DNA from 2 places in the Streptomyces sp. NPDC047869 genome. Region 2 is predicted to be linked to the other one. Evidence: riboswitches for the same ligand, from Rfam matches in the RefSeq annotation. Region 2 holds a riboswitch; the other holds the start of a gene.

Region 1 (8,722 bases), on a different contig from region 2:
CGATGAGACAGCAGACTTACGCCTGGCAGATGCGGCAGTATGATCGGCGCATGGCCGGCACCGGCCGTGGCAGGGCGCGACAGCTCGCTCAAGGACTCGAGGAGTAGATCCGTGATGACCCGTTCCGTGCGCCGGACCCGGCGGACGCTGCAGCTGGCCGGTGCGGGAGCCGCCGCCCTGATATCACTCAGCGCCTGCTCCTCTTCCTCCGACGACTCGCCGGCCGGCGGTTCGGACACCTCGGGCTCCGCGTCCCCGAAGCTGTCCGGCTCGGTCACCGTGTTCGCCGCCGCCTCCCTCAAGGAGAGCTTCACGACCCTCGGCAAGGAGTTCGAGAAGCAGCACCCCGGCACCGAGGTCAGCTTCAACTTCGGCGGCAGCGACACGCTCGCCGCGAGCATCACCAGCGGTGCGCCGGCCGACGTGTTCGCCGCCGCAAGCCCGAAGACCATGGCGATCGTCACGGACAAGAAGGACGCGGTGGGCACCCCCGCCACCTTCGTCCGCAACCAGCTCGAGATCGCCACGCTGCCGGGCAACCCCGGCAAGGTGTCCTCCCTGAAGGACCTCACCGGGTCCGGCCTCAAGGTCGTGCTGTGCGACAGGACGGTGCCGTGCGGCGCGGCCGCCCAGAAGGCCCTCGACGCAAGCGGGCTCAAGCTGACGCCGGTCTCCTACGAGCAGGACGTCAAGAGCGCACTGACCAAGGTGGAGCTGAAGGAGGCCGACGCCGCCGTGGTCTACAAGACCGACGTGAAGGCGGCGGGTGACAAGGTGGAGGGCGTGGAGTTCCCCGAGTCGGCCGAGGCCGTCAACGACTACCCGATCGCCCTGCTGAAGAACGCGGGCAACGCCCCGGCGGCCAAGGCGTTCATCGCGCTGGTGCGGTCCGCCGAGGGCCGCCGGGTCCTGGGCGGGGCCGGGTTCCTCCAGCCGTGACCTCGCCCGCCGAGCCCGGCACCGCGGCCGGCCCCCGCACGGGCGGGCCGCGGCGCCGACGCGCGCGCGGGGTGCCGCTGCCTCTGCTGGTGCCCGGTGTCGTGGCCCTGGCGTTCCTGCTGCTGCCCCTTCTCGCGCTGCTCGTCCGCGCCCCCTGGGGCAGCCTGCCCGATCAGCTGACCAGCGCCGAGGTGTGGCAGGCCCTCCAGCTGTCCCTGGTCACCGCCACGGCGGCGACCGGGGTCAGTCTGGTGCTCGGCGTGCCGCTGGCCTGGCTGCTCGCGCGCACCGACTTCCCCGGCCGCCGTCTCGTACGGGCCCTGGTCACCCTGCCGCTGGTCCTGCCCCCGGTGGTGGGCGGCGTGGCCCTGCTGCTCGCCCTCGGCCGCAACGGGGTGGTCGGCAAGTGGCTGGACGCGTGGTTCGGGATCACCCTGCCCTTCACCACCGCAGGTGTGGTGATCGCGGAGGCCTTCGTCGCGATGCCGTTTCTGGTCATCAGTGTCGAGGGCACCCTGCGTGCCGCCGACCCGCGTTACGAGGAGGCGGCGACCACGCTCGGCGCCTCGCGGTTCACCGCGTTCCGCCGGGTCACCCTGCCGCTGATCGCCCCCGGTGTCGCCGCCGGCGCGGTGCTGGCGTGGGCCCGGGCACTCGGCGAGTTCGGCGCGACGATCACCTTCGCGGGCAACTTCCCCGGCCGTACCCAGACCATGCCGCTGGCCGTCTACCTCGCCCTGCAGAACGACCCGGAGGCGGCCATCTCCCTGAGTCTGGTCCTGCTGGCCGTGTCGATCGCGGTGCTGGCGGGACTGCGCGACCGGTGGATGACGGGGGCATGAGGGCACGATGGGGAGGGAGGACCAGGTGAGGAGGCCGGGCGAGGTGGGCATGGAGGGCGAGGTGAGGACCGAAGCCGACCCCGCGCGGGTTCCGGCGGCGGAGCCGGCCGCCATGACCGGGACCGGCGCCCCCGCCGGAACCTGCCCGGGGACCGGCGGCGAACAGGGGCTCGACGCCCGGCTCGTGGTCGACCGGGCGGACTTCCGGCTCGACGTGGCGCTGACCGCCGCCCCCGGCGACGTCATCGCGCTTCTGGGCCCGAACGGCGCCGGCAAGACCACCGCCCTGCGTGCCCTCGCCGGGCTGCTCCCGCTCACCGGCGGCCACCTGCGACTGGATGGCACCTCGCTGGAGCGCACCCCGCCGGAGTCCCGGCCGGTCGGCGTCGTCTTCCAGGACTATCTGCTCTTCCCGCACCTGTCCGCCCTGGACAACGTGGCGTTCGGGCCGCGCTGTCACGGTGCGGGCAAGGCCGAGGCGCGCGCGCAGGCCGCCACCTGGCTGGACCGCATGGGCCTCACCGGGCACGCCGGGGCCAAGCCCCGCCGCCTGTCCGGCGGACAGGCCCAGCGCGTCGCGCTCGCCCGCGCCCTGGCCACCCGGCCCAGGCTGCTGCTCCTGGACGAACCGCTCGCCGCGCTGGACGCGCGCACGCGCCTGGAGGTCCGGGCCCAGCTCCGCCGCCATCTGGCCGAGTTCGAGGCCGTCGCCGTGCTGGTCACGCACGACCCGCTGGACGCCATGGTGCTGGCGGACCGGCTGGTGGTCGTCGAGCACGGCCACGTCGTCCAGCAGGGCACCCCCGCGGAGATCGCCCGTCGGCCGCGCACCGACTACATCGCCCGGCTCGTCGGCCTCAACCTCTACCGCGGACAGGCCGCAGGGCACACCGTACGGCTGGACGCGGGCCCTTCGGTGACGACGACGGAGGACCTGTCCGGTCCCGTCTTCGTGGCCTTCCCGCCGGCCGCCGTCACCCTCTTCCGGGACCGGCCCACCGGCGCCAGCGCCCGCAACCTGTGGGCGTGCGAGGTCGCGGGCCTGGAGACCCACGGCGACCAGATCCGCGCCGACCTCACCGGCGAACTCCCCCTGGTCGCCGACCTCACCACGGTGGCCGCCGCCGAGCTGGACCTGCATCCGGGTGCGTCGGTCTGGGCGACAGTGAAGGCGGCGCAGACCCACGCATACCCGGCCTGACCGGACGGCAGCTCTACGGTGGGTGCTCATGACACTGAGCATCCGCAACCAGCTCCCCGGTGACGTGACCGAGGTCCACCCCGGCGAGGTCATGGCGATCGTCAAGGTGCGGCTGGACGGCGGCCAGGAGCTGACGGCCGCCATCACCCAGGAGGCCGCCGAGCAACTCGCCCTCGCCCCCGGCACCGCCGTCCGCGCCCTGGTGAAGTCGACCGAGGTCTCCCTCTCGACGAGCAGGGTCGAGGGCCTGTCGATCCGCAACCAGCTCCCGGGCGCGATCACCCGTCTCACCCGGGGCGAGGTCATGGCCTCCGTGAAGGTGGCCGTGGCCGGCGGCGAGCTGACCGCCGCGATCACCAGGGACGCGGCCGAGGACCTCGGCCTCTTCGTGGGGTCCGACGTGGTCGTTCTGATCAAGGCGACCGAGGTGTCGCTGGACACGGTCTGAGAGGCACGGAAAAGCGGGAGCCCCGCCCGGTCCACGGGCGGGGCTCACACGTACGGCTCGCTCAGTCCTCGTACGCGTCCAGCGGCGGGCAGGAGCACACCAGGTTGCGGTCGCCGAAGGCCTGGTCGATACGGCGCACCGGCGGCCAGTACTTGTCCGCGACCGAGACGCCGCCCGGGAAGACGGCCTCCTCGCGGCTGTAGGCGTGGTCCCAGTCCGCGCCGAGCGCCCGCGCGGTGTGCGGCGCGTTGCGCAGCGGGTTGTCCTCCGCCGGCCACACTCCGGAGCCGACCTTCTCGATCTCCGCGCGGATGGCGATCATCGCGTCGCAGAACCGGTCCAGCTCCGCCAGGTCCTCGGACTCGGTCGGCTCGATCATCAGCGTGCCGGCCACCGGGAAGGACATGGTCGGCGCGTGGAAGCCGTAGTCGATGAGCCGCTTCGCGACGTCGTCCACGCTCACACCGGTCGCCTTGGTCAGCGGGCGCAGGTCGATGATGCACTCGTGCGCCACCAGGCCGCCGGGGCCGTTGTAGAGCACCGGGTAGTGCGGCTCGAGGCGCTTGGCGACGTAATTGGCGGAGAGCACGGCCACCTGGGTGGCGCGCTTGAGCCCCTCGCCGCCCATCAGACGGACGTACGCCCACGAAATCGGCAGGATGCCCGCGCTGCCCCACGGCGCGGCGGAGATCGGGCCCACGCCGGTCTCGGGGCCGGCCGCAGGCTGCAGCGGGTGGTTCGGCAGGTACGGCGCCAGGTGCGAGCGGACGGCCACCGGGCCGACGCCGGGACCGCCGCCGCCGTGCGGGATGCAGAAGGTCTTGTGCAGGTTCAGGTGCGAGACGTCGCCGCCGAAGTGACCCGGCTTGGCGAGACCGACCAGTGCGTTGAGGTTGGCGCCGTCGACGTACACCTGGCCGCCGGCGTCGTGGACCTGGGCGCAGATGTCGGCGACGTGCTCCTCGAACACGCCGTGCGTCGACGGGTAGGTGATCATCAGCACGGCCAGCTCGGCGCGGTGCTGCTCGATCTTGGCCCGCAGGTCGGCGACGTCGATCTCGCCGTCCTCGGCGGTCTTGACGACGACGACCTTCATGCCCGCCATCACGGCGCTGGCGGCGTTGGTGCCGTGCGCGGAGGACGGGATCAGGCACACGACGCGCTGCTCGTCGCCGTTGGCCCGGTGGTAGCCGCGCACGGCCAGCAGGCCCGCGAGCTCGCCCTGGGAACCGGCGTTGGGCTGGAGGGACACCTTGTCGTAGCCGGTGACCTCGGCGAGGCGGTCCTCCAGCTCGCGGATGAGCGTGAGGTAGCCCTCGGCCTGCTCGGCGGGCGCGAAGGGGTGCAGCTGGCCGAACTCGGGCCAGGTGACCGGCTCCATCTCGGTGGTCGCGTTGAGCTTCATGGTGCAGGAGCCCAGCGGGATCATGCCGCGGTCGAGCGCGTAGTCGCGGTCGGCGAGACGGCGCAGGTAGCGCAGCATCGCGGTCTCGGAGCGGTGCTCGTGGAAGACCGGGTGGGCGAGGTAGTCGTCGGTGCGCAGCAGGGCCTCGGGCAGGGCCTCGCCGGCCGCCGCGTCCAGCGCCTCGATGTCGCCGTCGACGCCGAAGGCGGCGAAGACCGCCTCCACCTGGGCCCGGTTGGTGGTCTCGTCGCAGGCCAGGGAGACGAGGTCGGCGTCGACGAGACGCAGGTTGACGCCGCCCGCCCGGGCGGCGGCCACGACCTCGGCGGCCCGGCCGGGCACGCGCGCGGTGAGGGTGTCGAAGTAGGCGCCGTGGACGATCTCGACACCGCCCGCCTTCAGGCCCTCGGCGAGGATCGTGGCGTAGCGGTGGGTGCGGCGGGCGATGGTCCGCAGTCCCTCGGGGCCGTGGTAGACGGCGTACATGCCGGCCATCACGGCGAGCAGCACCTGGGCGGTGCAGATGTTGCTGGTGGCCTTCTCGCGGCGGATGTGCTGCTCACGGGTCTGCAGCGCCAGGCGGTAGGCCTTGTGCCCGTCGGCGTCGACCGACACGCCGACGAGACGGCCGGGCAGGCTGCGCGCGAACTTCTCGTGCACCGCCATGTAGCCGGCGTGCGGCCCGCCGAAGCCCATCGGCACGCCGAAGCGCTGGGTGGTGCCGACGGCGATGTCCGCGCCCAGCTCGCCGGGCGAGGTCAGCAGGGTGAGCGCGAGCAGATCGGCCGCGACCGTGACGAGGGCGCCCAGCTCGTGCGCCTGGTCGATGAGCGGCTTGATGTCGCGGACGGCACCGGAGGCGCCCGGGTACTGGACCAGTACACCGTTGATCTCGCGCTCGGCGATCTCCGCGGGGATGCCCTCGGAGAGGTCGGCGACGACGACCTCGACACCTGTCGGCTCGGCGCGCGTCTCGATGACGGCGACGGTCTGCGGCAGGGCGTCCGCGTCGACCAGGAACAGGCCCTTCTTGTTCCGGCCCATGCGCCGGGACAGCGCCATGGCCTCGGCGGCGGCCGTGCCCTCGTCGAGCAGGGAGGCGCCGGACGTCGGCAGCCCGGTGAGCTCGGCGACCATGGTCTGGAAGTTCAGCAGGGCCTCCAGCCGGCCCTGGGAGATCTCCGGCTGGTACGGCGTGTAGGCGGTGTACCAGGCGGGGTTCTCCATGACGTTGCGCAGGACGACCGGCGGGGTGAAGGTGCCGTAGTAGCCGAGGCCGATCATGGAGCCGAGGACCTGGTTGCGGTCGGCGAGCGAGCGCAGCTCGGCGAGCACCTCGGCCTCGGTGCGGGCGCCCGGCAGCTCCAGGGCGTCGGCGTTCTTGATCACATCCGGGACCGCGGCGGCGGTCAGCTCGTCGAGCGAGCCGTAGCCGACGTGCGCGAGCATCTTGGCCCGCGCCTCCTGGTCGGGCCCGATGTGGCGCTGCTCGAAGGGGATACCGGCTTCGAGCTCGGAGAGCGGGGTGCGATGGGCGGTCATTGCGGAGGCCTCCTGGTCTGACGCGACCTTCGAGGGGCACCCCGGTACGGATACCCCGACGGCCTCCCCCTCTGTCATCTCGACCTGAGAGCTTCACCGGCGGCCCGGGGGCGCCGGCTTTCACCGTCGGTGAGGGCGGACGCCGTCGACATCCGCCCTGCTTTCCAGAGTGACCTCGTCCGTGCGGTACGTGGGCCTGAGAGATTCCGGGGAGGATTTGCTCCTTCGGCGCCTCCGAGGTGATCGGAGGACTCTCCCGCACGGGGTCAGCAGCCGCTGTCAGCCTACCAGCGAGGTCAACGCCCGGGCCTTCGAGTGGCCGCCTCCCTGATTGTGCTCTTTCGTAGTGCTTACGGATGAGTTGCGACCACGTGGAGGGAGAGGGACCGTGCAGACCGACATCGATCCGCGCAACCTGATCGGCCGCAAGGCGTTCGACCGCACCGGCACCAAGATCGGCACCATTGACGAGGTGTACCTCGACGACGCCACCGGAGTGCCGGAGTGGGCGGCCATACGGACCGGTCTCTTCTCCCGGGACGCCTTCGTGCCCCTGGAGCCCAGCGAGATCGTCGAGGGCGCCCTGCGGGTTCCCTTCGACCGTGCACTCATCAAGGACGCGCCCGACTTCGGTGTCGGCCGCCACCTCTCCCCCGAACAGGAACTCCAGCTCTACCACCACTACGGCCTGGACGTGGCGGCGCCCTCCCCGTTCGCGGACCACGACTTCGGCAAGCTCGCGGGCACCGAGGAGCCCTGAGCCCGCTCCACCACCGGCCCCCCGTGGAGGCGCGGAGGACCGCCCGAACGATCACGACGGAGCCCCACACACAGACCAGGCACCTGCTACAGATCGGCGTCGACAGCACCCGACAGACTCGGCGGCGGATCCGCGTCCGGTACCCGCGGCAGCGGATCCGCGTCCGGTATCCGCGGCAGCGGATCCGTGCCCAGCACCAGCGGCAGCGGATCCGCCGGCTCCAGTTCAGGATCCTCGACGCCGAACGTCCGCACCCGCCCCGGCTCCGACTGGGGCGTCTCGAAGCGCACGGTCACCCGGCCCAGGCCACTGCCCTGCACCCAGCCGTGGCCCCACGCGGCGTGCCGCACGTCCTGCCCGGCCCGCCACTGCCGCTTGACGGGCTCCGGCCGCTCCGGCACGGTCTCGGCCACGGCCTCCTCCGGCACCGATACGTCCCGCGAGGGCTGCGCCGCCTGCGCGAACAGGTCCTCCTGGGTGTAGTCGGCGAGCCCGGTGACGCCCACACCGAGCAGCCGCACCCCGCCCGTGGTGTCCACGGAGTCCAGCAGCCGCTCGGCCGCCTCCCGGATCACCGCGGGGTCGTCCGTGGGCCCTCTGAGCGTCTCGGACCGGGTCAGCGTCGAGAAGTCGTACCTGCGGACCTTCAGCACGATGGTCCGCCCCGACAGCCCGGCCCCGCGCAGCCGCCGCACGCACCGGTCGGCGAGCCGCCCCACCTCGAGACCGACCCGCAGCCGGTCGTGGATGTCCACGTCGTAGGTGTCCTCGACCGACACCGACTTGGCCTCCCGCTCGGCGACCACGGGCCGGTCGTCGCGAGCCAGCGCCATCGCGTACAGCGCGTGCCCGTGCGCCTTGCCGAGCAGCCGTACGAGTTCGTCCTCGCCGGCCTCGGCCAGCTCCGCGACCGTGGTGATCCCGGCCCGCCGCAGATGGTCCCCGGTCGCCGGACCCACCCCGGGCAGGGTCCGCACCGGCATCGGCCCGAGCAGCGCCCGCTCGGTGCCGGGTTCGACGAGGACGAGTCCGTCGGGTTTGGCCTCCTCCGAGGCGATCTTCGCGAGCATCTTGGAGGCGGCGAGTCCCACCGACCCCGTGAGCCCGGTGACCGCCCGTATGTCGGTGCGCAGCTTCGTCCCCACCCGCCGCGCCGAGTCCGCGTCCCAGGCCGCCTCCCGGGGCTCGAGGTCGACGAACGCCTCGTCCAGGCTCAGCGGCTCCACCAGCGGCGACAGCTCCCGCAGCAGCGTCATCACCTGCTCGCTCACGGACCGGTAGACGTTGAAGCGCGGCACCAGGTACGCGGCGTTCGGCGCCAGCCTGCGCGCCTGGGCCATCGGCATCGCCGAGTGCACCCCGAATACCCGGGCCTCGTACGACGCGGTGGCCACCACACCACGCGGTCCGAGTCCGCCCACGATCACGGCCTTGCCCCGCAGGCTCGGCTTGGACGCCTGCTCCACCGAGGCGTAGAAGGCATCCATGTCGAGATGCAGGATCGTGGGCGCGTTTCTCACATCTCCGATGCTGCACCACACCACTGACAACCCGGGCGCACGGCCCGTGGGATGCGGTGGGGGCG
Region 2 (8,722 bases):
TGAGGCCGAACGCGCCGCCCTGGAGCGTGGCGGAGATCGCGATGGCGAACAGCAGGAGGGGGAAGGCGAGGAAGGTGTCCATCAGGCGGCTGATGACGTTGTCGACCCGGCCGCCGTAGTAACCCGCGACGACGCCCATGATGGCGCCGATCACGTTGGACAGGATCGTGGCGCCGAAGGCGACCACCAGCGACACCCAGGAGCCCTCCAGGACGCGGGTGGCGATGTCCCGGCCGAACTTGGGGTCCACGCCGAGCGGGTGGTCCGCGCTCATGCCGCCCCAACTGCCCTTGGGCAGCGAGGTGTCGGGAGTGATCAGGTCCTGGTGGAAGGCGTTGGGGTCGAGTCCGAGCAGGGCCTGCAGAGGCCGGGAGAGGACGGCCAGCGCGATGAGCAGGACGACGATGACGCCACCCGCCACGGCGACCTTGTCCCTCTTGAATCTCGACCAGGCGATCTGCCCGAGAGAACGACCCTCGATCCGCCCCTTATCGGCACCCTCGAGCACAGCTTCCGGCTGTGCCTCGGCTGCCGCCCCGGTGGTCTCGATCGGTGCGGTCACAGTGACCCGACCCCTCTCGCCGGTGGTGACCGGCTTGCGCCTGCCGCGGTTTGCGGCTTTGTCGACTTGCCTCGATCGCGAGGTTCCACCTCACGTCTGAATCGCGAGTCTTCTGCTTCTTCGCGATCACCCGCCAGAGCTGACGGGGAAAGTATGCGCAACCGTGATGCAGTCCAGGGGATTCCGTTATCCGATCACGGGGTAACGGCCACCGAACGGGGGACACTTGGGACATAGCGGCGCTTCCACCCCAATCGGACGAATCACCGCTCTTCTACGCGCGGAGAAGTCCGCACCCCACACGATTTCTCCACCACCGTCCAAGTGGCGGACTCCCCGGTCCGGTTGTTCAGTAGCCCCCGTGGACCGGTGGGTAGCCGTAACCGGGGGCCGGCGCCTGGGGCTGCGGCGGGCCCTGCGGCTGCGGCTGGGGAACGGCCGCGTGGGCGTCGCGATCGTAGAACGGGCGTGCGTTGGCCCGCATCCACAGCACGACCGGGTCGTAGTCGTCGGTCATCGCGACCGTCGACACCGGCAGCCCCTCGGGGACCGCGCCGACGGACTGCTGCATCATCGCGCGCACCGAGTCGACGGCGGCGGGCGAGGTGTCGTACACGTCCAGGCCGATGGCGAGGTACGGCGCGCCGAGCGCGGGCTGCACCCAGGCGCGGCGCAGTGAGCGCAGGGCCGGGGTGCGGTGGGCGTTCTGCACCAGCAGGGCGTAGAACTGCGCGACGTCGATACCGGGTTCCGACAGCCGCAGCGGGCCGGCCGGCCGGCGGTCCAGGCCGGTGGCGATGCGGCGCAGGTCCAGCCAGGGGATGCCGACGCCGCCGCCCGGGGCGTGCGGGTTGAGCCAGAGGCCGTAGTGGTCGGGATAGAGGGTGCGGGCCACGTCGAGCCCGTCGACCACCTCGTAGGAGCGGTTCCAGCCACTCGCCGAGAGTTCCTGCGCGGAGGTCACACAGGGGGCGTAGCCGTAGCCGTCGACCTCCATGTTCCCGTACTGGGCGTCCGGCGAGCCGGCCTGGCCGTGCCACAGCAGCATCCAGATCTGGCCGGAGGAGGGAGTGGCGAGGGCGCGCAGCAGTTCTTCGTAGGCGTCGTAGCGGCCGGGGGTGACCTGGCGCAGCATGTGCTCGACGCTGCCGCTGTGGCTCGCGCTCACCTGTCTTACCGGCCCTTCTGTCAGTGCCCCGCGTGTGGGGACAGCTTAAGCGCCCATCGGCTCGGGGCCCTGTGTTCCTGCGCGGGTGCGGGTGAGGGCTGAGCGCGCCCGTCGGCGGAGCCGCCGATCGGCACGGCCCCGTGCCCCTCGGGCCCGCCGCCCCCGAGCCCGCTGGTCAGTGGCCGTACTGGTAGAAGGGGCGGACGTTGGATTTGAGCCAGGTGGCCACCGGGTCGTCCGTGACGTCGAGGAGGACAAGGTTGACCTGCCATTTGACCGGGGCTTTACCCAGGGCCCGGCCGAGGGCCTCCAGTGAGAGGGCCCGCAGGTCGCCCTCCCACTGGGAGAGCTCCACACCCACGAACATCACCGGGTCGGCCGTCTCGACGGAGGCGAGGCAGCGGCGGGCGGTGACCACCACGCCGGTGCCGGCGAACTCGGCGGAGGCGGCGGAGAGGAAGTCGACCGGGTCGTCCTGCCAGTCCGGCTCGAAGAGACGGACCCGGCCGCCGGTGGCGGGGCCGTCCAGCGGGGTGTGGCCGGTGCGGCAGAGTTCGGCCACCGCCTCGGGCGGCAGCGGCAGGCCGACCACGCCGTCGGGGTTCAGGAGGATGCCCGCCTGCGGGGGCAGGCCGCGGGCGAACTCCACCGCCGGGGCCACGGTGTACGACATGTGGGGGCCGGCGGCCAGGCGGAGCTGTTCCTCGGAGCTGAAGACCGGGACGTACACCTGGCCCTCGATCTCCGTCGTGGGCAGGTCCAGCGGGCCGCTGTGCGGGCCGCCGCCGTTGGGCAGCGGGACCCACAGCAGGCTGCGGCCGAGCACCTCGGCGATCCGGCCGCCCGCGCCGGGTATGCCGAGGGAGGCCGAGAGCGCCTCCTCCAGTTCGTTGCCGGGCCAACCGCCGTGCGGGTGGGGGTGCGTCTGTGCCGGGAAGTCCGCGGGAAGGTCCGCCGCCGAGAAGTCCATCTGCCTGCCGCCTGCTGGGAACCACTGCTGTGGTCCAAAAGGCTAGCGGGTGGCCGTGACAGCGCTCAGCCGGATCGGCCGGCGAAGCCGATGCGGCGCAGCACGTCCGCGGCGTCCCGGTCCAGCAGCACCGCCGAGCCGCAGCCGGCGGGCAGTTCTCCCCGCTCCACCGCGCGCAGCAGACGGGCCGCCGTACGGCGGTGGCGCCGGAAGGCGTAGCGGGAGACACCGCGGCCGCGCTCGCGCTGGCCCGCGCGGGCGGTGTCCGCGGTGACGTCGAGCAGGAGCAGGTGCAGGGTGCCGCCGCGGCGCCGGGCCGCGCGGGCCAGCCAGCCGCGCACCCAGGCCTGGGTGCCGCAGTCGTGCACGACGACCCCCTCGCCGGTGCCGAGGGCGCGGCGCAGCGCGGCGTAGTGGGCGAGCCGGACCAGGGGGCGGTAGAGCGCGTAGGGGAGGAGGCGGGGCATCCGGGCGTCCCAGCGGTCCCGGGTGTCCTGGGAGTCGACGCGGTGGCCGGGGACCGCGCGGTGCATCAGGGTGGACTTGCCGCTGCCGGGCAGGCCGGTGATCACCACCAGGTCGCGGGGGCCGAACGCCAGGTCGTGCGGGCTGCGCCCGGCGCGCTCGCGCAGGTCGCGGACGACCGGGGCCGGACGCTCCGCGCAGCGCCCACGGGCCGGAGCGGAGGGCTGCTTCGGCACCGCGAGACCGGTGGTGGCGGCGTAGGCCGTGGTCCTGTTCACCGTCATCGTCCTCCCCTTGTGGGCTCGGAGACCCTTTGCCCATTGAATGTAAAGAGAAGGTAATGCGCCGGTCCAGCGGTTGGGTGCGCGTACTGCCACAGCTCGGTTACAGATGCGGCCCCTGACGGGGCGGGGCGCGGCGTGCAATGATGTGCGCGCCAACTGCATACCGGCCGCTTGAATCCGCGCGGGAGAGTTCCCAGCCAGCTCCGCTGGGACGCCGAAGGAGCAAGTCCCTCCCTTGAATCTCTCAGGCCCCGTTACCGCGCGGGCGAGGCACATCTGAAAAGCGGGCCGCTGCGACAGTGGCTCCACCCAAGGTGCAAGCCGTGACCACTCCTCGCGAGGATCATGGCGAACCTCTCAGGTTCCGATGACAGATGGGGAGGAACGTTCCTCGCCTGTCATACCTGCACCCTGGGAGACGACCGACCGATGAGCAGTACCGAACCCACTGGACCGCGCCGTACCGCGCTCGACGCCCTGCATCGCTCGCTCGGCGCGACGATGACCGACTTCGCCGGCTGGGACATGCCGCTGCGCTACGGATCCGAGCGCGACGAGCATCTCGCGGTGCGGACCAAGGCCGGTCTCTTCGACCTCTCCCACATGGGCGAGATCACCGTGACCGGGCCGCAGGCGGCCGACCTGCTGAACTACGCGCTGGTGGGCAACATCGCCTCGGTCGGTGTCGGCCGGGCCCGCTACACCATGATCTGCCAGGCCGACGGCGGCATCCTGGACGACCTGATCGTCTACCGGCTGGCCGAACACGAGTACATGGTCGTCGCCAACGCCTCCAACGCCCAGGTGGTGCTGGACGCGCTGACCGAGCGTGCCGCGGGCTTCGACGCCGAGGTGCGCGACGACCGGGACGCCTACGCGCTGCTCGCGGTCCAGGGCCCCGAGTCCCCCGGCATCCTGAAGTCCCTCACGGACGCCGACCTGGACGGCCTGAAGTACTACGCGGGCCTGCCGGGCACCGTCGCCGGCGTCCCCGCGCTGATCGCCCGCACCGGCTACACCGGCGAGGACGGCTTCGAGCTGTTCGTGAAGCCCGAGCACGCCGTGGAGCTGTGGCAGGCGCTGACCAAGGCGGGCGAGGGCGCCGGCCTGGTCCCGTGCGGCCTGTCCTGCCGGGACACCCTGCGCCTCGAGGCGGGCATGCCGCTGTACGGGCACGAGCTGACCACCTCCCTGACCCCCTTCGACGCCGGGCTCGGCCGGGTGGTGAAGTTCGAGAAGGAGGGCGACTTCGTGGGCCGCGAGGCGCTCACCGAGGCCGCCGCCAGGGCCGAGCAGAACCCGCCGCGCAAGCTCGTCGGCCTGGTCGCCGAGGGCCGCCGGGTGCCGCGGGCCGGGTTCGCCGTCGTCGCGGGCGGCGAGGTGATCGGCGAGGTCACCTCCGGCGCCCCCTCCCCCACCCTGGGCAAGCCGATCGCGATGGCGTACGTCGACGCGGCGCACGCGGCGCCGGGCGCCGAGGGTGTCGGCGTGGACATCCGGGGCAGCCACGAGCCGTACGAGGTCGTGGCGCTCCCCTTCTACAAGCGCCAGAAGTAGACACTGGGCGCGGTCCGTCCACCGGACGTGACCCTGCGCACATCCCCGCTGTTCAGCAGCGGGTCCAGCAGTCCCCCATTCATCAGCACTCCCGCGCGTACAGGAGAATTCAGGCCATGAGCAACCCCCAGCAGCTGCGCTACAGCAAGGAGCACGAGTGGCTGTCGGCCGCCGAGGACGGCGTCTCGACGGTCGGCATCACCGAGTTCGCGGCCAACGCGCTCGGCGATGTGGTCTACGCCCAGCTCCCCGAGGTCGGTTCCACGGTGTCCGCGGGTGAGACCTGCGGCGAGCTGGAGTCGACCAAGTCGGTCTCGGACCTGTACTCGCCGGTCACCGGTGAGATCACCGAGGTCAACGAGGACGTCGTCAACGACCCGTCGCTGGTGAACTCGGCCCCCTTCGAGGGCGGCTGGCTGTTCAAGGTACGCGTCACCGAGGAGCCGGCCGACCTGCTCTCCGCCGACGAGTACACCGCCCAGAACGCCGGCTGAGGAGTCGTAGCCGTATGACTGTCCTGAACACGTCCCTGCACGAGCTGGACCCGGAGATCGCCGCCGCGGTCGACGCCGAGCTGAACCGCCAGCAGTCGACGCTGGAGATGATCGCCTCGGAGAACTTCGCGCCGCTCGCGGTCATGGAGGCCCAGGGCTCGGTGCTGACCAACAAGTACGCGGAGGGCTACCCGGGCCGCCGCTACTACGGCGGCTGCGAGCACGTCGACGTCGCCGAGCAGATCGCCATCGACCGGATCAAGGAGCTGTTCGGCGCCGAGTACGCCAACGTCCAGCCCCACTCCGGCGCCTCCGCGAACCAGGCGGCGCTGTTCGCCCTCGCCCAGCCCGGGGACACCATCCTCGGCCTGGACCTGGCGCACGGCGGCCACCTCACCCACGGGATGCGGCTGAACTTCTCCGGCAAGCAGTTCAACGTGGTCGCCTACCACGTCGACGACGCCGGTCTGGTCGACATGGCCGAGGTCGAGCGGCTGGCCAAGGAGCACCGCCCGAAGGTGATCATCGCCGGCTGGTCGGCGTACCCGCGTCAGCTCGACTTCGCCGAGTTCCGCCGGATCGCCGACGAGGTCGAGGCGTACCTGTGGGTCGACATGGCGCACTTCGCGGGCCTGGTCGCGGCGGGGCTGCACCCGAACCCGGTCGAGCACGCGGACGTGGTCACCTCCACGACCCACAAGACCCTCGGCGGCCCGCGCGGCGGCATCATCCTGGCGAAGAAGGACTTCGCGAAGAAGCTGAACTCGTCCGTCTTCCCGGGCTTCCAGGGCGGTCCCCTGGAGCACGTGATCGCGGCCAAGGCGGTCTCCTTCAAGGTCGCCGCCTCGGAGGAGTTCAAGGAGCGCCAGCGCCGTACGGTGGAGGGCGCCCGCATCCTCGCCGAGCGGCTGACCGCCGCCGACGCCCGCGGGGCCGGGGTCAACGTGCTGTCCGGCGGTACGGACGTGCACCTGATCCTGGTGGACCTGCGTGAGTCCGAGCTGGACGGGCAGCAGGCCGAGGACCGCCTCCACGAGGTCGGCATCACGGTCAACCGCAACGCCGTCCCGAACGACCCGCGTCCCCCGATGGTGACCTCTGGTCTGCGCATCGGTACGCCGGCCCTGGCTACCCGAGGCTTCACGGCCGAGGACTTCGCCGAGGTCGCGGACGTGATCGCCGAGGCCCTGAAGGCGCCCGCCCCCTTCGAGGGCGCCGACGTGGAGAGCCTGAAGGCCCGGGTGAGGGCCCTGGCCGACAAGCACCCGCTGTACCCGGGTCTGAACAGCTAAGTCCGTTTCACCGGGCACCGCGCACACTGGAAGGTGTGCGCGGTGCCGCACCCGCACCACCCCGTATTGAGGAGTTTCCGTGGCCATCTCGGTCTTCGACCTGTTCTCGATCGGCATCGGCCCGTCCAGCTCCCACACGGTCGGCCCGATGCGCGCGGCGCGCATGTTCGCCCGCAGGCTGCGCAACGAGGACCTGCTGGGCTCCGTCGCCGCGGTGCGCTGCGAGCTGTACGGCTCGCTCGGCGCGACCGGCCACGGCCATGGCACCCCGAAGGCGGTGCTGCTCGGTCTGGAGGGCGCCTCGCCGCGCACGGTGGACGTGGAGTCGGCCGACGAGCGCGTGGAGGGGATCAGGCGGTCGGGCCGGATCTCGCTGCTCGGCGAGCACGAGATCGCGTTCTCCTTCGACGACGACCTGGTCCTGCACCGCCGCAAGGCGCTGCCCTACCACGCCAACGGCATGACGGTGTGGGCGTTCGACTCGGCCGGCACGGAGCTGCTCTCCAAGACGTACTACTCGGTCGGCGGCGGCTTCGTCGTGGACGAGGACGCGGTCGGCGCGGACCGCATCGTGCTGGACGACACGGTCCTGAAGTACCCCTTCCGCACCGGTGACGAGCTACTGCGCCTGACCCGCGAGACGGGTCTTTCGATCTCCTCCCTGATGCTGGAGAACGAGCGCGCCTGGCGCACCGAGGAGGAGATCCGGGCGGGCCTGCTGGAGATCTGGCGGGTCATGCGCGAGTGCGTCCAGCGGGGCATGTCCCGGGAGGGAATCCTGCCCGGCGGCCTGAAGGTGCGCCGCCGGGCGGCCGTCTCGGCCCGCCAACTGCGCGCCGAGGGCGACCCGCTCGCGCACGCGATGGAGTGGATCACGCTCTACGCGATGGCGGTGAACGAGGAGAACGCGGCCGGCGGCCGCGTGGTCACCGCTCCGACCAACGGCGCGGCGGGCATCATCCCGGCGGTCCTGCACTACTACATCAACTTCGTGCCGGGCGCCGACGAGGACGGCGTGGTCCGCTTCCTCCTCGCCGCCGGCGCCATCGGCATGCTCTTCAAGGAGAACGCCTCCATCTCCGGCGCCGAGGTCGGCTGCCAGGGCGAGGTCGGCTCCGCCTGCTCCATGGCCGCGGGCGCCCTCGCCGAGGTGCTCGGCGGCAGCCCCGAGCAGGTGGAGAACGCGGCCGAGATCGGCATGGAGCACAACCTCGGCCTGACCTGCGATCCCGTGGGCGGCCTGGTCCAGATCCCCTGCATCGAGCGCAACGGCATGGCCGCGGTGAAGGCGGTCACCGCGGCGAAGATGGCGATGCGCGGCGACGGCTCGCACAAGGTGTCCCTGGACAAGGTCATCAAGACGATGAAGGACACCGGCGCGGACATGTCGGTCAAGTACAAGGAGACGGCCCGGGGCGGGCTGGCGGTGAACATCATCGAGTGCTAGAGACCCCGTCGTGGCGGGCGCCCGAGGAACAGGTGCCCGCCACGACGGCGTTCGTGGCCCGTCAGGGCTACTCGCCGAGCTCGTTCGTCACTTGCCGCTGAGCTCGCGGTACTCCCTCATGCCGCGAACGAAACGGCACTCCCCGGAATTCTCGTCGACCAGAATCGGCATGTTTCCGCCGACCCTCATCGGTCTTCCGAGGGAATCCAGCACGGTGGGTCGCCACGTGAACGCGAAGCAGCCGCTCAGGTTGGGCGGCGTCCAAGTCCTGAGTTCGCACCGCCACTCACCCCATTGCTGGACCATGGACCTGCCGAACTCCTCGGCCAGGACTTCCGCCTCTGTCTGTCCGATCATTGAACCTGCCTCCGCACACCCGGTGACATCGCAGCTCAGGCCAGACGTAGCGGCGTGGCGTCATTATTCATGAACAGAGGAAGGGGGAGGCGGGCTGGAGCGCCGCCTCCCCCTCGGGTCCTTTCG

The links. A riboswitch is a leader RNA that binds a small molecule or an ion and turns the genes downstream of it on or off. The one in region 2 is predicted to bind glycine.
Region 1: it holds a riboswitch for glycine, as region 2 does, so the genes downstream of both, gcvP (aminomethyl-transferring glycine dehydrogenase) here and gcvT (glycine cleavage system aminomethyltransferase GcvT) in region 2, are expected to answer to the same signal.

Annotation. Positions count from the first base shown of each region.
Region 1 covers NZ_JBEYRK010000013.1:174,643-183,364, forward strand. Annotated here, with positions in the region: gene modA (molybdate ABC transporter substrate-binding protein) at 115-939, shown strand; gene AB0924_RS19290 (ABC transporter permease) at 936-1,781, shown strand; gene AB0924_RS19295 (ABC transporter ATP-binding protein) at 1,894-2,982, shown strand; gene AB0924_RS19300 (TOBE domain-containing protein) at 3,011-3,430, shown strand; gene gcvP (aminomethyl-transferring glycine dehydrogenase) at 3,492-6,377, opposite strand; glycine riboswitch at 6,552-6,646, opposite strand; gene AB0924_RS19310 (PRC-barrel domain-containing protein) at 6,766-7,137, shown strand; gene AB0924_RS19315 (DNA polymerase IV) at 7,224-8,657, opposite strand.
Region 2 covers NZ_JBEYRK010000024.1:81,447-90,168, forward strand. Annotated here, with positions in the region: gene AB0924_RS27160 (ABC transporter permease) at 1-562, opposite strand, end outside; gene AB0924_RS27165 (enhanced serine sensitivity protein SseB C-terminal domain-containing protein) at 912-1,730, opposite strand; gene AB0924_RS27170 (enhanced serine sensitivity protein SseB) at 1,906-2,700, opposite strand; gene AB0924_RS27175 (AAA family ATPase) at 2,766-3,443, opposite strand; glycine riboswitch at 3,622-3,719, shown strand; gene gcvT (glycine cleavage system aminomethyltransferase GcvT) at 3,879-5,006, shown strand; gene gcvH (glycine cleavage system protein GcvH) at 5,123-5,500, shown strand; gene glyA (serine hydroxymethyltransferase) at 5,515-6,792, shown strand; gene AB0924_RS27195 (L-serine ammonia-lyase) at 6,872-8,239, shown strand; gene AB0924_RS27200 (hypothetical protein) at 8,327-8,596, opposite strand.